One region of the Paenibacillus sp. FSL R5-0744 genome, then DNA from elsewhere that is predicted to be linked to it. Evidence: predicted binding sites of a transcription regulator. Region 1 holds the regulator's gene; each other region holds the start of a gene.

Region 1 (5,854 bases):
AGCTGTGTATGGATACTTTTGTTAGAGGTCAAGGGTATTATAAGCTGCTGATGTATGGGAAATGTATTGAACAGTTTAAGGAAGTTATTGTGCAATATCCGGATAGCTTGGCTGCTCGATTATATTTAGCCATCTCTTACCTGCAGGAAGGGGAGGGGGAAGCTGCTTGGAGCCATCTGAACCATATGCTCGGTTTGATACGGGAAACCAAGCTGAAGGCAATGGTTTATAACGCTTTAGGTTGCATCAGGGCCTCTCAAGAACGGTTCAACGAAGCGCAGGAGCTGTTTGGCCTTTCTTTGCAACTTGACCCGGCACTTCCTGAACCAACCGTTAATTTGGAGGTTTGCCGCCGCCGAGGAGGTAAGCTTCATTTCGGAAATCAGCTTGTTTCATTATTGTAAATTATTACGTTTACGGTTTATTATTCCGCATTTTCATTCAAGCGATGCATCCCCTGAACCAGTGGTGTGCATCGCCTTTTTTCGCAACTTCTGTTATGCTGATTAAGAGTCTCAATTGAAAGGGAATAGAATTATAATGAAATTTGCCGTGCTTGATTTTGAAACAACGGGAACCCAATCCGTGGGTGAAATTATCCAGGTTGGCCTTGCAATTATAGAAGAAGACCGGTCCATCTCCCGGGTATATGGTTCCTACGTCAAGCCCGGAACGCCGATACCTCCTTTTATAACTGGTCTAACGGGGATTACCGACGATGATGTAAAGGATGCACCTGAGCTGGATGAGATGATGATGGAGCTTGTCCCACTCTTGGATGATGTTGTGCTTGTAGGGCATAATGTCGCATTCGACTTCCATTTTTTGCAAAATGCTTTAGACCGATGTGGGTATTTACCATTTCAAGGGCGGATTTTAGATACGATTGATTTTCTGAAAATCTGCTTTCCTTCCCTCACATCCTATCAACTAGGATCAGTTAGTGCACATTTTGGAGTGACGCATGATCGTCCGCATCAGGCAGACAGTGATGCACTCGCAACTGCTCTTGTATTGCTGAAATGTCTGGAGGAGCTCTACGATTTGCCTCTGCTGACGATTCAGAGACTCTGTGAGCTGTTTACGGAAGAGGATAGTGATCTGGGTTGGTATTTTGATGGTCTGCTGCGTGAACGGGAAGCGGAGACGCTTCAGCCCGAAGGTGATCTGACTTTCTATCGTCAATTAGCGCTTGCTGTAGGAGACTGGAACGAATTAGCTCCACCTCGAGACGAGCATGCTGAGAATCCACTACACAATTTATCTTTTACAGATTATATGGATGAAGTAACGAAACGACTTAAAGAAACTTTGCCACAGTATGAAAGCCGAGAAGCTCAGGATATTATGATCAATGAGGTGATGACGGCACTTGCCGAAGACAAGCATCTATTGATCGAAGCAGGGACAGGAACCGGTAAATCCCTTGGTTATTTATTGCCTGCCATATACCAAAGCGTACGCACTAATGAAAAAGTCATGGTCAGCACTCATACTATTAATCTGCAGGATCAATTGCGTGAGCGTGATATTCCTTTGTTAACGCAGGTAGTTCCTTTTCCATTTAAAGCTGCAATTTTTAAGGGCAGAGGGCATTATTTGTGTCTTCGTAAGTTCGAACATAAAATTAATAAAAAAGACTTTATAAGTCCGAGGGAAGATGCGCTTACTGCGGCTCAGATGATCGTTTGGCTGACACAAAGTGAATCAGGAGATGACGAAGAGCTCAATCTAAGTGGACGTGGCGGAGATTTTTGGGAGACGGTAGCAAGCGATACCGATTCTTGTCTGGGTCGCTCGTGTCCTTGGTTCCGTAAGTGTTATTATCATCGGGCTAAGCATGAAGCTGGTATTGCAGACGTGGTCATTACGAACCACTCTAAGCTTTTCGCAGATGTTAAGGCTGGGCATCAACTACTTCCGGCTTATGAACATCTTGTAATAGATGAGGCCCATCATCTGGAGGACGTGGCTGGCAAGCATTTAGGCATGCATATGAAGCATTTCACGGTGGCACATACACTATCGCGTCTTTATAAGGATAGTCGAAATGGCCAACTTCCTACACTTCGCCAAATGCTTCAGTCATCAGGCAGTGAGGAAGCTTCTGAATGGAGCGGAGTGATCGATAGAATCTATCCGGATCTTCTTACCGTAAAAGAAACCTGGGATCTGCTTAGTGATAAACTATTCAGCCTCTTGCCGGAACGCAGCGATGCAGCGGCGGGAGAAGCTGGCCAGTTAGTCATGCGGCTACTTCCTACCCGTAAACCGAAAGATTGGGATGAATTGGTTGCTTTAGAGAATACTATGAATCTGACATTAAGCGAAATTATCCGTAAAGGTGATAAAATGCTTAATGAGATGCGAGATCAAGAAGGTCAATCTTCCTCAGATAGCCTAGTTACCGATATTAGCGGCTTATTTAAGGATTTAGCTTCTATACGTGAGCAAGTACGGTTTTTTATGGGATTAAATGATGAGAATGTAGTATATTGGCTGGAGGCGAATGGAAATTATCGCAGTAAATCGCTACAGCTGTATGCCGTTCCTGTTGATGTTAGTACTCAGCTTAAGGAGCTGTTTTTCGACAAGAAGAAAAGTATCGTACTAACTTCGGCGACACTCTCTGTGGATAAATCTTTCCAGTTTATGATTGATAATCTCGGACTTAATGAAGCTGCGGAAGAGGGGCGTCTGATGACATCACTCCTGCCTTCTCCCTTTAAGTATCGGGAGCAGGCGCTGTTAGTTATTCCGCGGGATTTCCCAAGTGTGAAGGGGAGTGTAGGCGATGCCCGATTTGTCGATACACTCGTACAGTCACTAGCAGAAGCAGCTATTACAACACGTGGGCGGATGCTTGTCCTGTTTACTTCTTACAAGATGCTACGCCAGGTTTACGATCCTCTGAAAGAGGCTCTAGCCTCACAAGAGATCACGGTATTAGGTCAAGGCGTGGAGGGGGGCAGCCGTAGCAAGCTGATCCGCCGTTTTCAGGACAGTGCAGCTTCTGTACTGTTAGGAACAAGCAGCTTTTGGGAGGGTGTAGATATTCCAGGTGAAGCATTAACATGCTTGGCCATCGTGAGACTCCCATTTCAACCGCCAAACCACCCCCTAGCGGAAGCGAAGTCTGAGTTATTACAAGCCCAGAAAAAGAATCCGTTCATGAAGTTGTCTGTTCCTCAGGCGGTTATTCGCTTCAAGCAAGGATTTGGGAGGCTGGTACGGACAGCGCAAGATCGGGGTATTGTTATTGTGTATGACACAAGGGTGATCGAATCTCACTATGGGAAGTATTTCCTCTATTCGTTGCCTGGCCCGAAAATGGAGCATATGCTTACGGATCAAATGGTTCCTCGTATAGCGGAGTGGTTGGAAGACGGAGGCGTTTCTTGAAAAGAACGTCATCGATCTTATTAATCACTCTACAAGGAAGGGCGGTATAAGAATACCGCTCTTCCTTGAGACGAGGTGCAGATATTTCGATAGGATTTGAACAGAATATCACTTAAATTAGGAGGTAAATTATGAAATCGGATAAAATATCAGAAGCCGTTGTTCGCAGACTTCCTGTGTACTTGCGTTTCTTGAATGATCTCCAGAAACGTGAAATATTAACCGTTTCCTCACAAGAACTAGGACAAAAACTTGATTTGAATCCTGCTCAAATTCGTAAAGATTTAGCTTATTTTGGAGACTTTGGTAGAAAAGGTATCGGGTATGACGTAACTTATCTTATTGAAAAAATCCGTCATATTCTGAAGCTGGATCAACAATTGAATGTGGCTTTAGTAGGTGCTGGTAACCTTGGACATGCATTATCTAATTACAATGCTTATCTGAAAGATACTATGAAGATTACCGCTATATTTGACTCCTATGCACCTAAGGTAGGGCGGAAAATCAACTCTCTTACCGTTCAACCGATGGAGGAGCTTGGTCAGACGGTTCGTGAGCAAGGTATTCGAATTGGGATCATTACTGTGCCTGATTCAGAAGCGCAGAATGTAGCAGATATTCTCATTGAGTCTGGCATTGAGGCGATTTTGAATTTTGCACCAGTGATTCTAAAAACACCATCGAATATCCGTGTTCATGCTGCCGATTTTACAACGGATTTGCAAAGCCTTGCTTATTATTTGAAAGACGGAAAGGAAGAAAGCGGAAATGAAGAGCAGTAAAACGATTATTAAGGGCGGGCGTTTTCTTATTCCGGGAACGGATGAGCCGGTTCTGAGCGGATATATGACTATTGAAGATGATTTGATCACTTACATAGGAAAAGAAGAACCTTTAATGGAAGATGATGTGCAAGTTGTTGATGGCAGTCGTCTGCTGTTTATGCCAGGTCTGGTAAACACACATGGCCATGCCGCAATGTCATTGCTTCGTGGTTATGGAGATGATTTAGCACTTCAGGTGTGGCTTCAAGAGAAGATGTGGCCGATGGAAGCGAAATTCACTGGAGAAGATGTATACTGGGGAACCTCCTTGTCGGTACTGGAAATGCTAAAAGGTGGTACTACAACCTTCTTGGATATGTATGATCATATGGATCGAGTAGCAGAGGTAGTCGAATTATCAGGCATCCGTTCCGTACTGATGAGAGGCGTAATCGGATTATGCCCAGAGGAAGTACAAAATCACAAGCTTGCGGAAGCGATTTCTTTTGCACGAAATTGGCATGGTAAGGCTGATGGTAGAATTACGACGATGATCTCGCCACACGCCCCATATACTTGCCCACCGGACTTCTTTGTTAAGTTTGTACAAGCGGCACATGATTTGGATTTACCGATGCATACCCATATGTCCGAGACCAAACGCGAAGTGGAGCAGAATGTGGTGGATTACGGACTTCGGCCTGTAGCGCATTTAGAGAAGCTTGGAATGTTCACACGTCCGTCTATTGTTGCACATGGCGTTCATTTGAATGATGAAGAGATCGAGATACTGGCTCGTCATGATGTAGGCGTGTCTCATAACCCAGGAAGTAATCTGAAACTGGCTAGTGGAGTGGCTCGGGTTACGGATCTTCTAAAGGCTGGTGTGAAGGTGTCACTGGGTACAGATGGTGCGGCAAGCAATAATAACCTGGATATGTTTGAAGAGATGCGTCTTGCAGCCCTCATCCATAAAGGTGTAAGTGGTGATCCGACGGCTGTCCCAGCTCCGGAAGCGCTGCGTATAGCTACAGAGTATGGCGCAAAGTCTATCTTTTTAAATGATGTGGGTAGACTCGCTGTTGGCATGAAAGCGGACTTTATCGCGATTGATATAGACCAGCCGCATTTGCTACCACACACAGATCTGTTGTCTCATGCTGTATACTCTGCCAGCGCCAAGGACGTTGAGCATGTATGGGTGAATGGTAAACAGGTTGTAAAACATGGAGAATGTGTAACGCTAGATGAGGAAGCAATCCGTCGTAAGGCGCAAGAATTATTTGATGGACTGCTTAAACGATAGTCTAAGATCATAACGAATAACTGAAAGGCTGTGACTTTCTGCGATTGCAAAGTTACAGCCTTTTGTGTTTCTGATCATTAGATCATTGAATTGGATATGAAACTTTGGATAAACACACAGGTGTGTTATATAATCAAAAAAGATATATTACTAGAAAGGGAGCTGTACCTTGAAGAAAAGGAAAAAATGGATCCTCCTGGGGTCAGTTCTGATTCTGCTCCTTCTGTTCGGACTTATCCAGTTCTATGCTTATATTATGAAAGATCAATGGAACGAGCGAGATATCGCTAAGGATGTCGCTAAAACCAGTGCTGGTCTGACAGAGGTAACCAAAGCGCAGAAATCCGTGTGGGATGATAATGCGGTGTACTGGGTCTTA
Region 2 (5,854 bases), 1.7 Mb from region 1:
CTCTTGGGAACGCCACATTAATGGCCCCGGGCTAGTGTTCTCCGTCCAGATCATATGATCCAGATGAATCAGTTCCCGCACGTCTTTAATCTCTGAGAACCTTATTATAAACCTATCCCTGTTGCTAAGTTTCATAAAGATGTACACCCCTTGCCTTGCACCTCTATAGAATTCACAGTAGATCATTTGAATCCACTATGCTCAACTCTCAACTATCCTATTGACCGCTCCAATGAATTTCCTCGGCGGTTGATATACGCATGAACGATAAAGAATCCTACGGACAGCAGTGCCATCGCACATGCCAACCATGCGGTAGGCGCTAAACCTCCACTATCGTATAACCTACCCATTAAGTATGGTCCAATTACCCTGCCGACTGCCCCCATGCCTCCACTTAGCCCTAAATAGAAAGGAGCACTGCGACCTGCATGATCCGAAATAAAGGAAGGCATGGCCGGAGATATCAGCATTTCCCCAAGCGTAGCGAGTACCATCCCAAGCACTAGACCTGAATAAGTCGGCATCCATAAAAGAACAGCATACCCACCCAAATAAAATAGAGCACTTACTGTCATTTGCGCCGTTGAGGTAGATGCGAACCAGCGTTTAATTACTGTTACGAGCGGCTGAGCTGCAAAAATGAGAATTCCGTTAAGCGTCCAGAGAAAACCATAAGTCTTCTTAGGCCAGCCCTCAGAAATAATGAACGGAGATACCCCTGTATTCCAGATAGAGTTCCCTAATAGTAGGAACATCGAGGCAATACCCATATAAAGATAAATTCGTGTATGCCCCATTAGCTTCCAGGTAGATTGTTTGTCAGGACCAGCCTTCTGGTGTTCTGCGACCTCCTGTGGAGAATCTCCTCCGACTTTCTTGAGATATACAAAAAAGAATACCGCAAATACCGCTGAAGTTACGCCGTTCATCACAAAGCTGAGCATATAAGAAATATCGGCCAAAAAACCACTTAACGCCGTACCCAGTGCTACACCAATATTATTAGCGACATAAATAACATTAAACAACTCTCCGCGCTGCTTCGTAAAACGAAAGCCGATAAATGCCTGAATCGCAGGTAAGGACAGTGAATTAAAGAGCCCTACCAGTCCCATCGCGACCATAAATAACGTCCAGTTGTTACTTGCTGCCGGCAAAGTGAACAGAGCAAGTGCATTCATGCCCAGCGCTCCAACAATCAGCCGGTTAACGCCTACCTTATGATAGAGTGAGCCCCCGAGTAGTTGACCCACAATTCCTCCAACTGATTGAATAAGAATCACTAATCCAGCATCCGACATGCTGCGTCCAAGCTCATCAAAAACATACATTGTAACCAATGGCCACATCAGTGCACTACCCGTTGCATTAATAAGACTAGCAATTAAAAATATCTTAACTTCTTTAGGATAATTCTGTAAAAACTTCATAAGTAGTGTACATCCCCTGTAATATATGTGTCATTATTCCATCCAGTATTATCCCAAAACAGGGTTCAGGGCAAGCAGACGCATTGACGTGCTATCGTGATAAAGTCTGAGTATACTTCACCTCTTATTTAGGACTAACTTCTGCCTTAGCTGAGAAAAAAGTAGCACCTTTCACGTCCGCAGTCCTCCCTATTTCTACTATCTATTTATATTTTATAGTTGCCGCTGTCGTCCGTAAAGTAGACTAAACAATAATGAAGTGTTTCGTTATTATAAAGTCGGGGTAATAGAGCCTAGAAACACTCCCCCTTTTAAAATTCGCTGTGCATCCGAATTCGTTCCCCCGAGCTCGGATACATCACGGCGGATTTTATTTGTCTATACAGCAAAAAGCACCCCTCAACTATTCTAAGGAGTGCTTTATAAGATAGGTTTAGGCGTGTTTTTTTACACCGCTGCCGGACATGCTGTCCACGGACTGAATAGATGCAGGCTCTTTGCGCAGGTAAGCCATCCAATAAGCTGCCGCAACAAAGATCGCACCGCCCGTCAAGTTTCCTAGCCATACCGGAACAAAATTGTTGAAGTACTCTCCCCATGAAAAATAACCTTCAAAAATAGCTGCCGGAATTAAGAACATGTTGGCTACAACGTGCTGGAAGCCGATAGCTACAAAAGCCATTGTTGGGAACCAGATACCGAGGATTTTGCCACTGAAGTTATCTGCTCCATAGGAGAGCCATACCGCCAAAGCTACAAGCCAGTTACAACCGATACCGGAAACAAATGCCGGCAAGAAGTCTGCCTCAAGCTTATGTCCTGCCATCTCCACTAACTTTTCCAAATACACACCGTCAGAGGTTAAACCAACCACGTGACCGAAAAAGTAAGCTACAAACAAAGCTCCCGCTAGATTGCTCAGGGTAATCAATACGAGATTCTTAATCACTTCCCAGAAGGATATCTTTTTCGCCATAAAAGCAAGTGGCACAGCCATCATATTGCCTGTCAGCAGTTCTCCCCCTGCAAGCAGTACTAGAATCAATCCGACAGGGAAGACAGCTGCCCCAATAAAGTTAGCGATGGATCCCCATTCATGTGGTGCGCCAGCAATGACGCGAATATCCAGTAAAAATCCGAGCGCGATAAACGCTCCTCCCAGAAAGCCCAGAATTAGTACGGTGCTTAAAGGATTGTGCGCCTTTTTTATGCCGTTCTCGACCGTGACTGCGGCAATCTGCTGCGGTTTATTATAAGCCATGATTCCTATCCCCTTCATCTATTTACTTAAAATTTGTTCCTTTACGACCATTGTAGCGTGTCATAAAACACATTAACGTGATAATTATCACTTAATGAAAAACTAAGTGAAACTTTTCACTGACATGTCAAATTTAACGAAGCGCATCCATAATTACATTTGTAAGAACAGGCTCCATATTATTTTAAAGGTAAATAGTACCAGCTTCAATCACAAAAAACCGGAGCCATATATGGCTCCGGTTTACCCAACTTTATTGTTCACAGGCAATTAAATTATACGGTTACTGCCTCTTTGCTTGGTACTGATGCCGGTAGCGATTCGAGTCCTACTGTATTCAGGAAGTTCCAAGGCTTGTTGTAATGAGGTTGGAAGAAGAAATCGATAAAGGCAAGCTGATCGATTGTCATTTTATTTTGAATACATACAGATACTGTGTTGATCGATTGCGTCAAATCCGTTTTGGACAAGATTTGCGCTCCGAGAATGCGGCGTGTGGCGCGATCAAATACCACTTTTAATTGCACCTGCTCGAAGGTTGGCATAAATTCTGGACGGTAGTTGTCAATAATCATGGTAGTTTCTACGTCCATTCCTTCAGCCTTAGCCCCTTCTTCAGTAAGACCGGTAGCAGCGATATTATCTTCATAAATCTTAATGCCCGAAGTCCCTTGAGTACCCATATAAGGAATCGTCTCTTTCACTAAGTTACGTGCGACCAAAGTGCCCATCCGTACGGCATTGGTTGCCAGTGGAATATAAGCGTGCTTACCTGTAGGGTTGTAATGAATCGCGCAGCTGTCACCAGCGGCATACACATCTGGGCAACTAGTCTGCATATAATCATTGACCAGAATTGCGCCATTTGGCAGCATATCCACTTGACCTTTTAACAGCTCAGTATTCGGACGGAAGCCGATGCAGAGAATTACAAGATCCGCCTCATGCTCCCCTTCGCTTGTGATAACTTTGGTAACTTTACCACCTTCACCAGCAAAAGAACTTACCTTCTCATTCAGCGCTAATTTAATACCATGATCCTTAAAGGATTGTTCGATCGGCGCAGTAAACTCTGGGTCCAAATATTTATTCAAAATACGATCTTCACCATCAATCAGCGTAACTTGCTTTCCGTTCATTTGGAAGGCTTCCACCAACTCAACGCCGATATATCCAGCGCCTACGACTGTGATTTTATTCGCTTGTTTAGCTTTTTCTATAATGGTATTGGAATGATCATAGTTCTTGCAAAGCAAGACGCCTTCCAGCTCAATCCCTTCGAGCTTCGGTACAATCGGCCATGATCCCGTAGTCATAATCAGCTTATCGTAGGTATCGTCAAACTCCTGTCCGGTTACCAAATTGCGAACACGCAATGTTTTGGACTTCGTATCCACAACGGTCACTTCATGACGCATGTTGGTCTTTACACCAAGCTCAGCAAGCTTCTCAGGGGAAGAATAGAACAGCCCGTGCGGGTCCTTGACCACTCCACCTACGTATAAAGCAATTCCACAAGATAAGAAAGAAATATTATCATTACGCTCATAAACCGTAATCTCGGCTTCCGGGTGAAGCTTGGCAGTATTTAAAATTGCGGCAGTTCCGGCATGGGTACATCCAATGACAGCTACTTTCATTATTTTCTTCCTCCTTCAAATGGACAACCTGGTTATATATTCGAATTGCTTGACTGACCAAATTAGATATCTGATCACCGATGAGTTAATTGTGATTTATTTCACTTTATAAACTGATTATATTGTGATATTTATCACATTACAAGTCTTTTCGCCTATATTCTCAGATTGTTCACAATTTTAAGCATTTTCCGTCACTGCTGCCGATTGCGACCTCGTTAGCTTTGCCATGGGCGTAGGACATTATGTTCTGCCCCCTCAGGATATACTTTCTTATAACGCGCAAAAAAAGGCTTTCCCCTAAACCAACAGGGAAAAGCCTGATCATAAACTGAATCTACACCAAACCGTGAATCACGCCATCTTCATCCATCCATAGTGCCTCAGCAGCTGGCTTAGCCGGTAGACCTGGCATCGTAACGATATTGCCCGTAATCACTACAGCAAACCCTGCACCAAGCGAAAGGGTAATATCACGGATACCTACCGTGAAACCTTCTGGAGCGCCAAGCAATCTAGGCTGATCTGAGAAGGAATAAGGGGTCTTCGCCATACATACTTGAAGATTATTTAACCCAAGACGCTCAATCACCGCTAGGCTGCGTTTGGCCGCAGGGGAAAAGTTAACCTCCGCACCACGGTAAATTTCGCGAACAATCTTGGTGATTTTGGAAGAGATGTCGAGTTCATTCTCATACAAAGGAGCAAAACGTTCAGTGTCGCTATGATCCAGAAGTTTCTTTAATTCCGAAGCCAACTCTTGTCCGCCCGCACTACCTTCTGCCCATACCTTGGATATTGCCGCAGGAACGTTCAATCGGCGACAAGCCTCCACAACGTCATTAATCTCTTCTGGGCTATCGCCTTCAAAATGATTAATGGCAACAAGAACAGGCACCCCAAATTTGCCGAGATTCTCTATATGACGCTCCAAATTAGACAATCCAGAGCGCAGCGCCGTCCGGTTCTCCGTTTGGAGCTCATTCTTAGGTACACCACCGTTATATTTCAAGGATTTCACCGTCACGACAAGCACTGCCGCTGAAGGGGTTAGACCCGCTTGCCGGCATTTGATATCCATGAATTTCTCTGCACCAAGATCCGCTCCGAAGCCTGCTTCCGTAACCACAACATCTCCCAGCTTGAGTGCATAACGAGTACCAATAACACTACTGCAGCCATGGGCGATATTCGCAAATGGACCACCGTGTACAATAACAGGAGTGCCCTCCAAGGTCTGCACCAGATTAGGCTTAACTGCTTCCTTCAGCAGCGCTGTCATCGCTTCAACTGCCCCTATTTGCTCGGCCGTTACAGGCTGTCCCTCTTGATCATACCCAATCAAAATACGGTTCAGACGCTTTTTGAGATCACTCAGATTATCGCATAGGCATAATACAGCCATAATCTCAGAAGCTGTTGTAATCTGAAATCCACTTTCCCGCACGGCTCCATTTCCATCTCCGAGCCCTGTCACAATATTCCGCAGACTGCGATCATTCATATCCATCACGCGTTTC
Region 3 (5,854 bases), 300 kb from region 1:
CCTTCCGGTGCTTCCATAGCATTATCCAAAAGATTACCGACTATCGTAATGAGTTGGCAGGAGCGTTCCGGATCGCTAGGCTCCGGCAGAACCCCATCCTCCAGAAGCACCAGCCGAACTCCGGCTTCTCTGGCCCGGCTCAGCTTACCCAATAGAAATCCCGCCATCACAGGGTCCTTTACTTGTCTCACCACCGTTCCCATCTCTGCCTGTGTTGTTGTGACAGTACTTGTTATATACGCCTCCAACCGATCATACCTTTTCATATGTGTTAATCCTAATATTACATGCAGCTTGTTCATAAACTCATGCGCCTGGGCACGCAATGCCTCAGCATATAAGGAGATGCCAGATAACCTTTCCATAAGTATGCTGATCTCCGTCTTATCACGGAATGTGGCAATTGCACCTTCTACAGCTCCCTTTACATGAATGGGAACCACGTTTGCCAGTAACGTAACACCGCTATGCTCCACCTCCAAGTCCTGGCTGGCTTCACCGGTTTTGAGCACTGTATTCATCCGCAGTGATGGCCAAAAGCTCTCCACCGACTGGTTCAAGGGATCATCCTGCATGCCAATGGCTGCAAGCAAACGCCTGGCTTCTGTGTTAATCAAAGTAATACGTGACTCTTTATCAACGGCAATGACTCCCTCCCTAACTGACTGTAGCATGGAGTTGCGCTCTTCCAAAAGCTTAGCAATAGCAGCCGGTTCCATGCCAAACATCATTTTTTTGATAATACGTGCCAGCAGAAATGCTCCCGCAGCCCCTATTAGACTACCTATAAGCAATCCCCAATAAAGGATTCCCACGTTCTCTCTTATGGCAAGTCTGATGTTTCCCAGTGATATCCCTACTGCCACCGCTCCTAATTGTTTCCCGCTTGCAGAGAAGACAGGTGAAAACGCTCTTACAGATGGGCCCAAAGAACCCTCGGCTTCCGAAATGCTTTCCTGCCCCTGCAAGACTGCGGCTTCGTCGCCACCGATAAAATGCTTACCAATTTTGTCCTTGTCCGGATGGGAATATCGGATCGCATTCATATCCATGACCACAACAAATTCCACATTGTTCAACAATCGGATTTCCTCAGTGTAGCTTTGCAATTCAGACGAGCTGCGTGATTTGTTTAACGCTTCAATAATTAGAGGGTTACGCGATAACGTACGGGAAATGATCACAGCCTTTTGTTCCAACGAGGATTTTGTTTGTGAGGAAACCTTTATACTAAATAGCACATAGACCACTAGCAGCATTATGATAAGAACTGCACCAATCATCAAAGTAATTGTTGTTTGCAGCCGAAGTGTATGTTTGCCAATTTTCATCAGCTGTCCCTCCGGAAATTTTTCTTCATTCTAACGTATACGTGCAAGGATGGCTATGACCTTATACGCTACACCGTTATAATAAAACAACAAACGCATGGCTAAGATGAGCCCAAGCGTTTGTTTGCCTAGCCGAAAAGAGGCAGGAGGATAACTTATTGTGCTTTTACGAATTCAGCGGATTTTATACCCGTTTGGCGGCCGAAAATAATGATTTCCGCAACAGAGTTACCGCCGATCCGGTTTTGACCATGCAAGCCTCCGGTAACTTCTCCTGCTGCAAAAAGGCCTGGAATCGGTTGTCCGTCTTTATTTAAAACTTCTGTGTTGGTGTTGATTTTCACGCCTCCCATCGTGTAGTGAATTCCCGGGCCGATTTTAATTGCATAATATGGCGCGCCGGACAAGTCATTATCCATTCCGGTTGTTCTGCCGAAGTCGGCATCCTGTTTATTCGTCACCGCGCTTTTCCAGCTGTCCAGTGTGGTTTTCAACTGATCTGCCGGTACGTCCATTTTTATTGCCAAAGCCTCGATCGAATCTCCTTGGATAACGAAGCCCATTTTTTCATATTGTTCAATCGCTTTAGCGCGAGATTTTACGCCGGAATCAAATACAAGAAACGCAGATTTCTCAGGAAGCTTATTGATTGCAGCGGTGACATTATCTCTTGTATCCAGTTCGTTTGTGAAACGTTTGCCCACACTTGAAACCAGGATCGCTCCTTCCCCACGAACAGCCTCCCCAATGAGATAGGATTTTTCCTGCTGCACAGTCGGGTGAACTTGGATTTGATCCATATCGACTGTGGTACCGCCGAGCTTCTCAATCATCTTGATACCGTCACCGGTGCTGCCCGGCTGGTTGGTGGTAACATACCCCTCCAAATCAGATCTGACTCCTGAAATCATATCTAGATTAGCGCCGAAACCGCCGGTTGTCACCACGACAGCAGACGCTGTAATCGTTTTCTCCTCCGTTTGGTCAAAGATGACTTTGACGCCATTGACCTTACCGTCTTTTTCGGTAATTTCCTTGACATTGGCGTTAACAAAAAGGGGAATGCCTTGTTCTTGTACGTTTTTCACCAAACCTTTGACAAGGTATTGTCCTACTGCAGAGCCATCTTCAGGACGGTGTGTACGTTTTTCGTTCATCCCGCCTGTAATCGTGATATTATTCAATCTAATCCCGATAGAATCCAGCCAATCAATCGCACTTGCGGAATTGTCTACGAAGAAACGAAGCATCTCTTTATCGTTCGTATCGTGGCCACCTTTTAAGGACTCTTCATAAAAGAGATCATTGCTGTCTTCAATGCCTTGCTCTTTTTGGAATTTCGTTTCAGAAGCATTCATTCCCGAAGATGATTTTGTTGTATTCCCGCCGGCAACCGGCATTTTTTCAAAAATAACCGGGTTCATACCTTTTGCTCTCGCCTCAAGTGCAGCAGACATTCCGGCACCGCCTGCACCGATAATGATGATGTCATATTTATCTTTTAGTTGATCGTACGGTGTATAGCTAGCTTTGGATGCTCCCGAAACGGCTTCAGTTTCCTTTGTCTCGTTGATCTTGCTGGTGTTCTTGCTGGTGTTCTTGTTCCCGTTTCCATTGCTGCTGTTGCTGTTGCCACATCCTGTGATAACAAGCATGACTGAGAGAACGAGAATAAGAGCAGTGGTTACTTTTTTATTCATGTTATAGCTTTGCCCCCTTGTGAATATTTTTACAATCAGCTTAACGGCAAAGGCCCTGCTCTTGAAAGTTTATGTAACTAAAAAAAACGTTTTGTAACTAAATTAATCACTGCAATGTGTACGAAAGACCACCGGTTAGGGGCATGGCTCAAAAAAAGAAGAGCCTTTAGGCTCTCCTTCGTTTACAAGATCGCTTTCATCCGATTGTTTCTTGGATTATGCTCTACTTCCGCAAGACCCAATTCTTCGAGCAACGGTGGAATATACATTCCGAATCGCCCCCGAAGTCCCTTCTTTAATCCATACCAACCGCCGACAGGGTTTTCAGGTGAACGCCCCCATGCTTCAACGGTACCTTCTTTTGCTGGTTTTTGCTCATCAGCACTTCCTAACTCCATCCAATCACCATTTTGTATAAGCATGGCGTGCAGATCTTCAATACAGCGGTAGTCATAATGCAAAACCGTTTTCCCTACAGTGCAAACTATAATTACTTTACCGTCTTTTTCGACCTTGTACATTTCATACTCGGATGTTTGCGGTGGTGTCTTTAATTTCCAAGGATTTTCCTTGGTTCCTGTAGCTGTCGACATATCTTCAACTCCCAAAGTAACTCACAAAATTAGTAAGTTCTAATCATATTATTATATTTGCATCACCTTACTATACTTCATTCCCTTTATTCATCCTACTCGTATAAGGAAGCTGGCATTATTATTCCAAGCTATTCAACTCCACCACATCTCCACTAGTAGCCTTCACAGCATAATTACAATCTAACTTTCCGCACAGCACATACTTCTTCTGCTCAGGATCATACACATAGACGGGTGTTAATTCGAACCATCCCTTGAGCTTGTCATAAGCTTCGTCATGGCTCACAGCAATTTCCCCTTCGCTCTTGAACTCATCAAACATATCAAGCATTGGCTTGTTATCCATAAAATTTATAACCTTATAATTCTGCACATCAATAAACAAGAGGATCTTACGCTGGAATATACGATTATTTGGCGCATTCATCCTAAGTGTTGCCTGAATATGTCCTCTTTCCCGTTGTAAAGTCTTCAATATCCATTCTCCGGATTCATCTGGATAGAGCTGGCTTAAACCAGCTTCGACTGCGAGTATACATTCGGCTTGTTCTGCGTCTGTGATAGGAAATGAGTCCGGATGCGGCTCACTAGCTATTGCCTGCTCAATGGTAACTACCTCAAGTTGACGTATCTCTGTCCTTTCGAACGGCTCCAGCTCCGTATTCTGTTGCTCCCAATGGATTACTTGATCAATATTCAGTCGTGCTCTCGTACCTGATATAAACTCAAATGGGATGGTGGTTGTTCCGTCATTTGTAATGTAGATTTCTTCTATCCCATAGATCGGCAGGAGTTGCTTCGTCTCGTACACCGGATATTCTATAAGCTGTAGTTGTTTCCTCGCCTGTGGCTCTATCGTTTGAAGTGTGAGAGTATAGTTCTCTTTATGCACAAGGGAGCTGGAAGGAAACTGGCCATATACACTGTAAAAAACAAGCCTGCCTTCCGCATCGAAGCGAAGCTCGATCCGTCCACCAGGAGTGACTGGTATGCTACCTATTTTCTCAATAAAATGATATTCTCCAATCTGTTCCTTCTCTAAGTGGAATTGTTTACCGTATACAATCCTTGCCTCATCTTCAATCCACCGGATGACTCCGTTAAAATCTATATTTTGGAATGGTGTCCCATTCGCATAAGATATCCCGCCAACAAAAATCACACTTTTATAGTTGCGGGACTGTAGGTCAATCGTGATGACGGCAGTTCCTTCCGGATTGTAATCGCCCTTCCATTCCTTCATATGTGCAGGAAACCATTCCATACTAAGAAAATAGTTGGTCTCTCCCAGTATCGTAACGTCGCGATAAATTTCATGAGAGTGTAAGTAGTAGTTGTCCAATCCATATTTTTGCTGTGTAGCATCAAGCAGTTCTTTGATTCGAATATCCATCATAGTGCACCCCATAAAATTGATGCCTACATCATACCATTACTTAGTGTTGATTACGAAGCACAGCAGCGAATATTCGAGTCGATTGTTACTTATTAAATAGTAAAATCTTCTGAATATTCTACATGCTCATGCAATTGGCTTTGCTGATGTTCAGAAAATGATCAGTAACTTAGGTTTTAATAATGCAGAGTGTAATAATATTTTGCACAACCTTCACCAGAATTCTATACGTGAATAATGACCAAATATTTTTAATGGAGGTAAATCATCATGAATGACATCATCGATGGAAATGCGGCATTAATACAATTCTTCCCACTTCCAGCGCATCTTTATAGTAAGGATATTGCTTGTATTGTAACTGTTGCTTATGCAGAAGAGCAGGGACCAAATTTAACGGGCCTCATAAATGCTCTATACTCCAAGGGATATATAAACCTTGATCACCTACTAAATTCCACATGGAAAAAACTATACCAAGTTCCGAGGTTGGGACACAAAAGACTGATGCTTCTACTTAATTTACTAGAACGAATTTCTGCAGATCCCAAAACCATAGAAAACCATACCATTGTCCCTCGTGTTACAATGCAGAGTAAAAAGGATATGAAAGAATTAACTTTAAAGAGGATTATAAAGAAGTATAACGAAACATCTGTGGTGGTATTAACTGAAGCTACCGAAAAAGAAGCTCGTATAAAGAAAATTAAAGATAGACTCCGTGAAATGGGGTTAATCATATAACAATATCCCGCCAGTATAATGTAGTTCACTCTTTAAATTGGGAGGGTTAAATGAGAGAAGGAGCAATAGAAGTACATTCTTTTACTT
Region 4 (5,854 bases), 2.1 Mb from region 1:
TTCTAAGCGTAAATAGCTTGTAGAAGTAACCGTTACTGGATCCGTACTGACCAATCGTAAAATCCGGATCGCCGTCGCCATTATAGTCCTCAAACTGAATTTGAAAAAAATCATTAAATATTATGGGATCCTCAAAATGTTCACTGAGTGGAAAGCTATTCAAAGTTCTCCCTTGATTATCGATAAGAACAAGCCCAAACCTGCCACTCCAATTCCTTCCCATCAACGGACCTGGTATTGTCCAATCCTCACTGTAGGTTCCATCTAAAAGCTGCAGATTCAAGAATCCAGTTCTATTAGTTAAGGGATAGAGATCATTATGTGATATCGTTACTGGACCTGTAACCTTAACAGAAGACTCCAGCGACTCCGTCTGTTCTATGTTCGCCTGATCTGCTGTTCCATAGATGAGTTGTCTTATTTGATCTGCGTTTTTCACCGGAATAGAGTAGCCCTGACCACCATTCTCAGCTGTAGTAAATAAACCTTTATAGCCAAGTTCATTACCTATTGCTATGTAATAATCCTCCGAGTAGCCATCACCATAAACAAGTTCCATTTTAAATTCAGGGGCCCAATCCAGCTCCCCCGATAATTTATTGCTCTTGTTCATAGCCTCCGAAAGCGCCTTAATCAGAGCGGAGTCCTTCAGTATTAGGGTCTCAAAATGTTCGGGTCGATCAACTTGGTTCTGATCACTAGTTGTTACAGGAGTTAAAGACACTCCGGCGATCCACCTTGCATTGATGAAGCCCACATCATTCTTACACCCGCTTAAAAGAGCAACCAAGAACAAGGGTACAACCCATAGTAATTTCCTAATGCGAACCACCTCCAAGAAAAGAAACATAACCCAATTATAACAGCGTCCATAAATTTAAAGAAATCGACTTTCCGAACCGTTACAAGCATAAACGCCTTCGGCGTCCCTATAAGGACGGCAAGTGTTTAAGCGAGAAATATAAGGATAATTTATAGCATGGAGCATATAAATTCTTATATTTTAAAAAAAAGACTATAACCTGCTCCTTTAATGAGTGGTTCTAGTCTTATAAAATCAAGTAAATATGTAGTGATATGATCAGACGATTAAGCTTGAATTGCCTACCGTCTTAAGCCAAGCCTCTGCAATAAGTGCATGGCCCGCAGGTGATGGATGTACTCCATCCGGAGCCCAATAAGCAGGCTCTGCTTTCACGGATGCCGCAGCAAACAGGCCATCCAACGGAACAAGTAATGCACCATATTCACGTGCCAATTCACGAACAATGTGAATTTTAGGGTCCAAATCCTGGCGCCAAGTTCTACGATCTTCTGGGACAGGCAACACAAATGGCTCGATTAAGACTAAATTAGCAGCCAGCGAATGCTGCGTGCGTTCGATCAGGTCACGATACGCAGCTTCAAATTGTTCAGGCGTTGTTTCCTGACCAGAATCAAAGCGGCGCCAAGTATCGTTAATCCCAATATATATGGACACCCACGTCGGCTTCAGATTCAGGCAATCCTTCTCCCAGCGTTCCTGCAAATCTACTGCACGGTTGCCGCTAATTCCACGATTATAGAACGTAAGATTCTTCTCAGGATATAAATGCCCCAGACGAGCGGCGACCATCAATGCATAACCTACACCAAGCGATGAAGCATCATCATAATTACGACCCCAATCCGTTATACTGTCGCCTTGAAACAGAATGACATCGTTTTGTCGGAATAACATCACGTAATCCTCCCCTATTTTCCCCTGTTAATATTAGCCAATATAGTATATCAAAAATGAATACTACGTACTAGGACAATCATTAACAATTCATGGTAGAAACCACTAGAGATCAACAAAAAAACCTGCTCAAATTAGAGCAGGTTTTCCAATAATACAATTAATAAGCTAAGCTAAACAATCCTTTAATGTGGGACAAGTAACGAATATTACTTGCTTCCTTCATCAAGGTTGCAGGCAATCCTTTTAGCGGAGTTGAGCTAGCACCAACGATGGCTACACCGTCTTTACGACCTAAGCTCGCAAGCGTACCTGAGTTGATCGGACTAAAGGATTCAAATGATTTATCCTTCAAGTATGCATAAAGATTGTACCCGATCAATTCGCCCATTTGCCAAGCGATTTGTGCAGTTGGTGGATATGGACGACCATCTTCGGCAAAGACAACGGCGCTGTCACCAGCAACGAATACGTCTTTGTGTGATGTGGATTGCAAGAATTCATTTACCGTTGCACGACCACGGTTCACTTCAAGACCGGACTCACCAATCAGTGGATTTCCTTGTACGCCGCCAGTCCATACGAAGGTGTTAGCAATAATTTTTTGACCATCTTTCAAGTCAATGACATTATCCGCTACATTCGTAACAGGTAGTCCTGTCAAGAATTGAACACCACGTTTTTCTAAGCTTGCCACTGCGCGTTCGATCAATGCATCTGGCAATACTGGTAAAATCTTAGGGCCTGCTTCAACCAGCATCAGTTTAATTTCTTTAGGATCCACGCCATATTTCTTAGTGAGTGTTGGCAACACATCAGCGATTTCACCAACAAGTTCAACACCTGTTAAGCCACCGCCACCGATTAGGATGCTTGCATCCGCTGGATTTTTAGACTTCGCATATTCACGGATACGCTCATCAATATGACGATGAATTCTGTTAGCATCTGCTGCCGATTTCAAAACCATACTGTATTGCTCAAGACCTGGAATGCCAAAATAAGCCGTAGTGCTTCCAAGACCCACAACTAAAGCATCGTAGGACAATGTCACACCATCAGATAGTGTAATTTGTTTGTTTTCAACAGAAAAAGAATTCACCTTTGCAATTTTCAGGTCGATATCTTTACCTGCAAAAAGCTTAGCTAATGGCATAGCAACAGCACCTTCTGCAACACTACCCGCTGCAAGACGATGCAATTCTGTAATAATTTGATGTGTAGGATATTGATTAACGACTGTAATTTTAGCTTCGTCCTTCTTCAGGTACTTGCGTACAGTTAAGGCGCTTAGTAGACCACCATAACCTGCTCCTAGAATGACAATATGTTTAGACATGATGTTTCCTCCGTCCTTACGAATGAGATATAAAAAATATTATTTCTGTTGACTGCGTTCGCCGGCAACTTGAAGATAAGCATTTACGAAACGGAAAAGCTTCTGTGCTTGTGGATCTTTCATCATCTTCATAAGACCAAATACACCGATCACATCGCTATTTTCATTCGCACGATCTTGCGCTTCGATCACTGTAGCTGCCATATTCTTCGCCGAATGCACCACTGGTTCAGCAAGTTCTTTAATTGCACTTACCGTATCACTTTTCAAGACTTCATCCGCAGCAACAGTTTGAACAAAGTCATATGACTTTGTGAGCACGCCGACAAGCTCTGTTAATTTTGGCAACTGTTCCACTAAGACAGTTAACGACTCCTGAACTTCAGGCTTCAATAGCTGCTCTAGAACATTCATTTGTTCTTGAGTGACAGCTAATTTTGGTGATTCTTGCTCAGGTTGTGTTTGAGTGATTGTTTCTGACATATCCGAATCTCCTCTGCAAATAAGCTTTGCTGCTTAATAGTAATAAAAAAATAAAAACTTATAACGCCATATTTCTATTATAGCACTTATCAAGTTATAAATGTCACAAAGTTTTTGATTTTTTCTAAAGTTTTGTGATTTTTATTACATTAAAATAAATTAGTCATAATTTTCGATATTATTTATACATGCATAGATGATTTAATGCTTATTGTGTAAATTCATTCAGATTCATCTCCGCTTTCAATAAAACCTCGACCATTGCCGAATTGTTCTTTAATGGTAGCAATCTAAAATACAGAGAACGAACGAAATTTTTGGTGTTCACACGAGCAACGTACTGGCCGCGGCTTCTCGGCCACCCCCCACATTGCTCCAAGTTGCGAATCCAGTCGACAATAGATTGTTGTGGAAGTAAATGATGATCTATCATTGTAGCTACAATCGTAGCGATCCGTTCATCTTCTTCGTCGCTAAATATGTGCTGATCGTTGTAAAGCATCCTTTGGATGACTGCCAAAACCTCTTCCCTTATTGCAGCATCACTCTCCGAGCAGAGTACCAGTTCATCCAAGGCATCTGCGCCATGGGCTGCAGCATGAGCCCAACCTTCTTCAGGCATAAATCCTCGTAAATCCTGTTCTTCCTCATAATATCTAATAAGCGCTTCCTTCACATTTGTAAACTCTGCGCTAGCTAAAAAAGCCTGTTCCCTATGCCGCTGAAGAATCAGCGCAACGATCAGTACCGAAAACGTTCTTGTGAACACAGCCTGATCTTCTTTGCTGCCAATGTGATAGAACAAATGCTGCTCGTCAAGGAGAATCAAAAGTAGTTCACGAAGCTCCGCATCACTAAACCATTGTTTCTCGTTAACCCATTTGTAGAAGGTGGAATAGATCAAGTCATCTCGTAGCTTCGGCTGTGGATCTCCTATGTACTCAAGCATCAATTTCACATAATCCCTTAATTGCTCCCCACTTCTAAGCTCGTAATCGTTCTCTTCAATTCTTTGCAAGTCAATTATCAACTGCTCTCTAGTATCGTTCAACATTCCCACCCTTTCATTAATAAAAGCAATTAAATTTTTCGTATCCTAACATCCTAATTTACATCCCAATATTTTACAACATAGTAATTATTCTTCGACATTCCAAAGTACTTAGAGAGCTGAATGTAAATGAAGTGAATTTAATCATTGACGAATATAATTAACTGTGCTATTTTGAGTTAGTAACTAATAGTTAGTTCATTTATAAATATCACTTATTTATAATTAACAAGCAAATACATAACATATGGAGGAATAACTCATGAGCGCTTTTACAGATTTGATTGAATCCCGCAGGTCTGCTATGAATTTTGTTGAAGGGGTGAAGATCCCTCAGAATGAACTTGAGGAAATGTTCTCTTACGCCAGATTGGCTCCATCTGCATATAATCTTCAACATGCCAATTATAAAGTGGTTTCTGATGAGAATTTAAAAGAAGAGATTCGTAAAGCGGCTTACGGTCAATATAAAATCCACTCCGCCTCAGCGGTAATAGTGGTACTCGGGGATAAGAATGCTTATCTGAAAGCCCCAGAAATCTTCGGAGGACTTAAAGCTTTAGGGGCTATGAGTCAAGAGGATTATGATGCAGAGATAGAAACGATTAACAATGCATACAAAGGAAATGATGCTTTCCAAAGAGATGAGGCTATTCGGAATGCTTCTCTGTCTGCCATGCACTTCATGCTGATTGCCAAAGATAAAGGCTGGGATACCTGCCCGATGATCGGCTTTGATCCGGAAGCGATTCAATCCACTTTAAATCTACCCGATCATATGGTACCGGTTATGCTGATCACTATCGGAAAAGACAAGAAACATAAAATCAGACCACGTGGCTATCGTAAACCGGTCAATGAATTCGTTGAATTTATCTGAGGGTTATTGGAAGATATCGATAGATATAACAAAAGCGTTTCATCCGATATTTGAAGTTCGGATGGAACGCTTTTTTACTAAGGATGTGGAACTTAAATCTTTCTTCACTACTTAGCATACTGAAGAATTGCAATTGCTGCTCGTTCCCGTCGTTCGGCGTTCTCACTAACAAGAGCTTCCTTCAAAATATCGAGCGCCATTGATAATGTCTCTTCATCCACATGCATTCGATTACTCACCGCTTGCTCTGAAACAGAAGAACCTGTAATCCACAGATCCACACGAGCACTAGGCATCGGCCCCTTATACTGTTTGACCACTCCACTATCGCTAAGAAACTCTTTTATCCCTGCGTTTAGATCGGTTATAGGAAGACTTTTC

Evidence for each region. The regulator Rex, encoded in region 1, represses fermentation and respiration genes when NADH is low (regulators of the CRP and FNR family bind a similar motif). The targets are predictions, from matches to a motif close to TTGTGAAATATTTCACAA.
Region 2: the regulator Rex is predicted to act here: its motif matches at 2,799-2,816, upstream of MKY19_RS28590 (formate/nitrite transporter family protein).
Region 3: the regulator Rex is predicted to act here: its motif matches at 3,049-3,066, upstream of MKY19_RS19515 (flavocytochrome c).
Region 4: the regulator Rex is predicted to act here: its motif matches at 3,675-3,692, upstream of MKY19_RS11285 (DUF1641 domain-containing protein).

Annotation. Positions count from the first base shown of each region.
Region 1 is NZ_CP150228.1:4,709,250-4,715,103, reverse strand. Features, by position in the region: gene MKY19_RS20810 (hypothetical protein) at 1-404, shown strand, start outside; gene dinG (ATP-dependent DNA helicase DinG) at 541-3,402, shown strand; gene MKY19_RS20800 (redox-sensing transcriptional repressor Rex) at 3,534-4,187, shown strand; gene MKY19_RS20795 (amidohydrolase) at 4,174-5,475, shown strand; gene MKY19_RS20790 (DUF5590 domain-containing protein) at 5,645-5,854, shown strand, end outside.
Region 2 is NZ_CP150228.1:6,443,588-6,449,441, forward strand. Features, by position in the region: gene MKY19_RS28580 (GNAT family N-acetyltransferase) at 1-135, opposite strand, end outside; gene MKY19_RS28585 (MFS transporter) at 213-1,433, opposite strand; gene MKY19_RS28590 (formate/nitrite transporter family protein) at 1,867-2,694, opposite strand; gene MKY19_RS28595 (FAD-dependent oxidoreductase) at 2,970-4,334, opposite strand; gene MKY19_RS28600 (formate--tetrahydrofolate ligase) at 4,672-5,854, opposite strand, start outside.
Region 3 is NZ_CP150228.1:4,411,152-4,417,005, forward strand. Features, by position in the region: gene dcuS (DcuS/MalK family sensor histidine kinase) at 1-1,331, opposite strand, end outside; gene MKY19_RS19515 (flavocytochrome c) at 1,487-3,031, opposite strand; gene MKY19_RS19520 (DUF6855 family protein) at 3,214-3,624, opposite strand; gene MKY19_RS19525 (hypothetical protein) at 3,746-5,023, opposite strand; gene MKY19_RS19530 (hypothetical protein) at 5,294-5,767, shown strand.
Region 4 is NZ_CP150228.1:2,618,701-2,624,554, reverse strand. Features, by position in the region: gene MKY19_RS11300 (hypothetical protein) at 1-724, opposite strand, end outside; gene MKY19_RS11295 (SGNH/GDSL hydrolase family protein) at 1,082-1,720, opposite strand; gene MKY19_RS11290 (NAD(P)/FAD-dependent oxidoreductase) at 1,881-3,059, opposite strand; gene MKY19_RS11285 (DUF1641 domain-containing protein) at 3,099-3,542, opposite strand; gene MKY19_RS11280 (DUF2785 domain-containing protein) at 3,751-4,596, opposite strand; gene MKY19_RS11275 (nitroreductase family protein) at 4,856-5,473, shown strand; gene MKY19_RS11270 (hypothetical protein) at 5,581-5,854, opposite strand, start outside.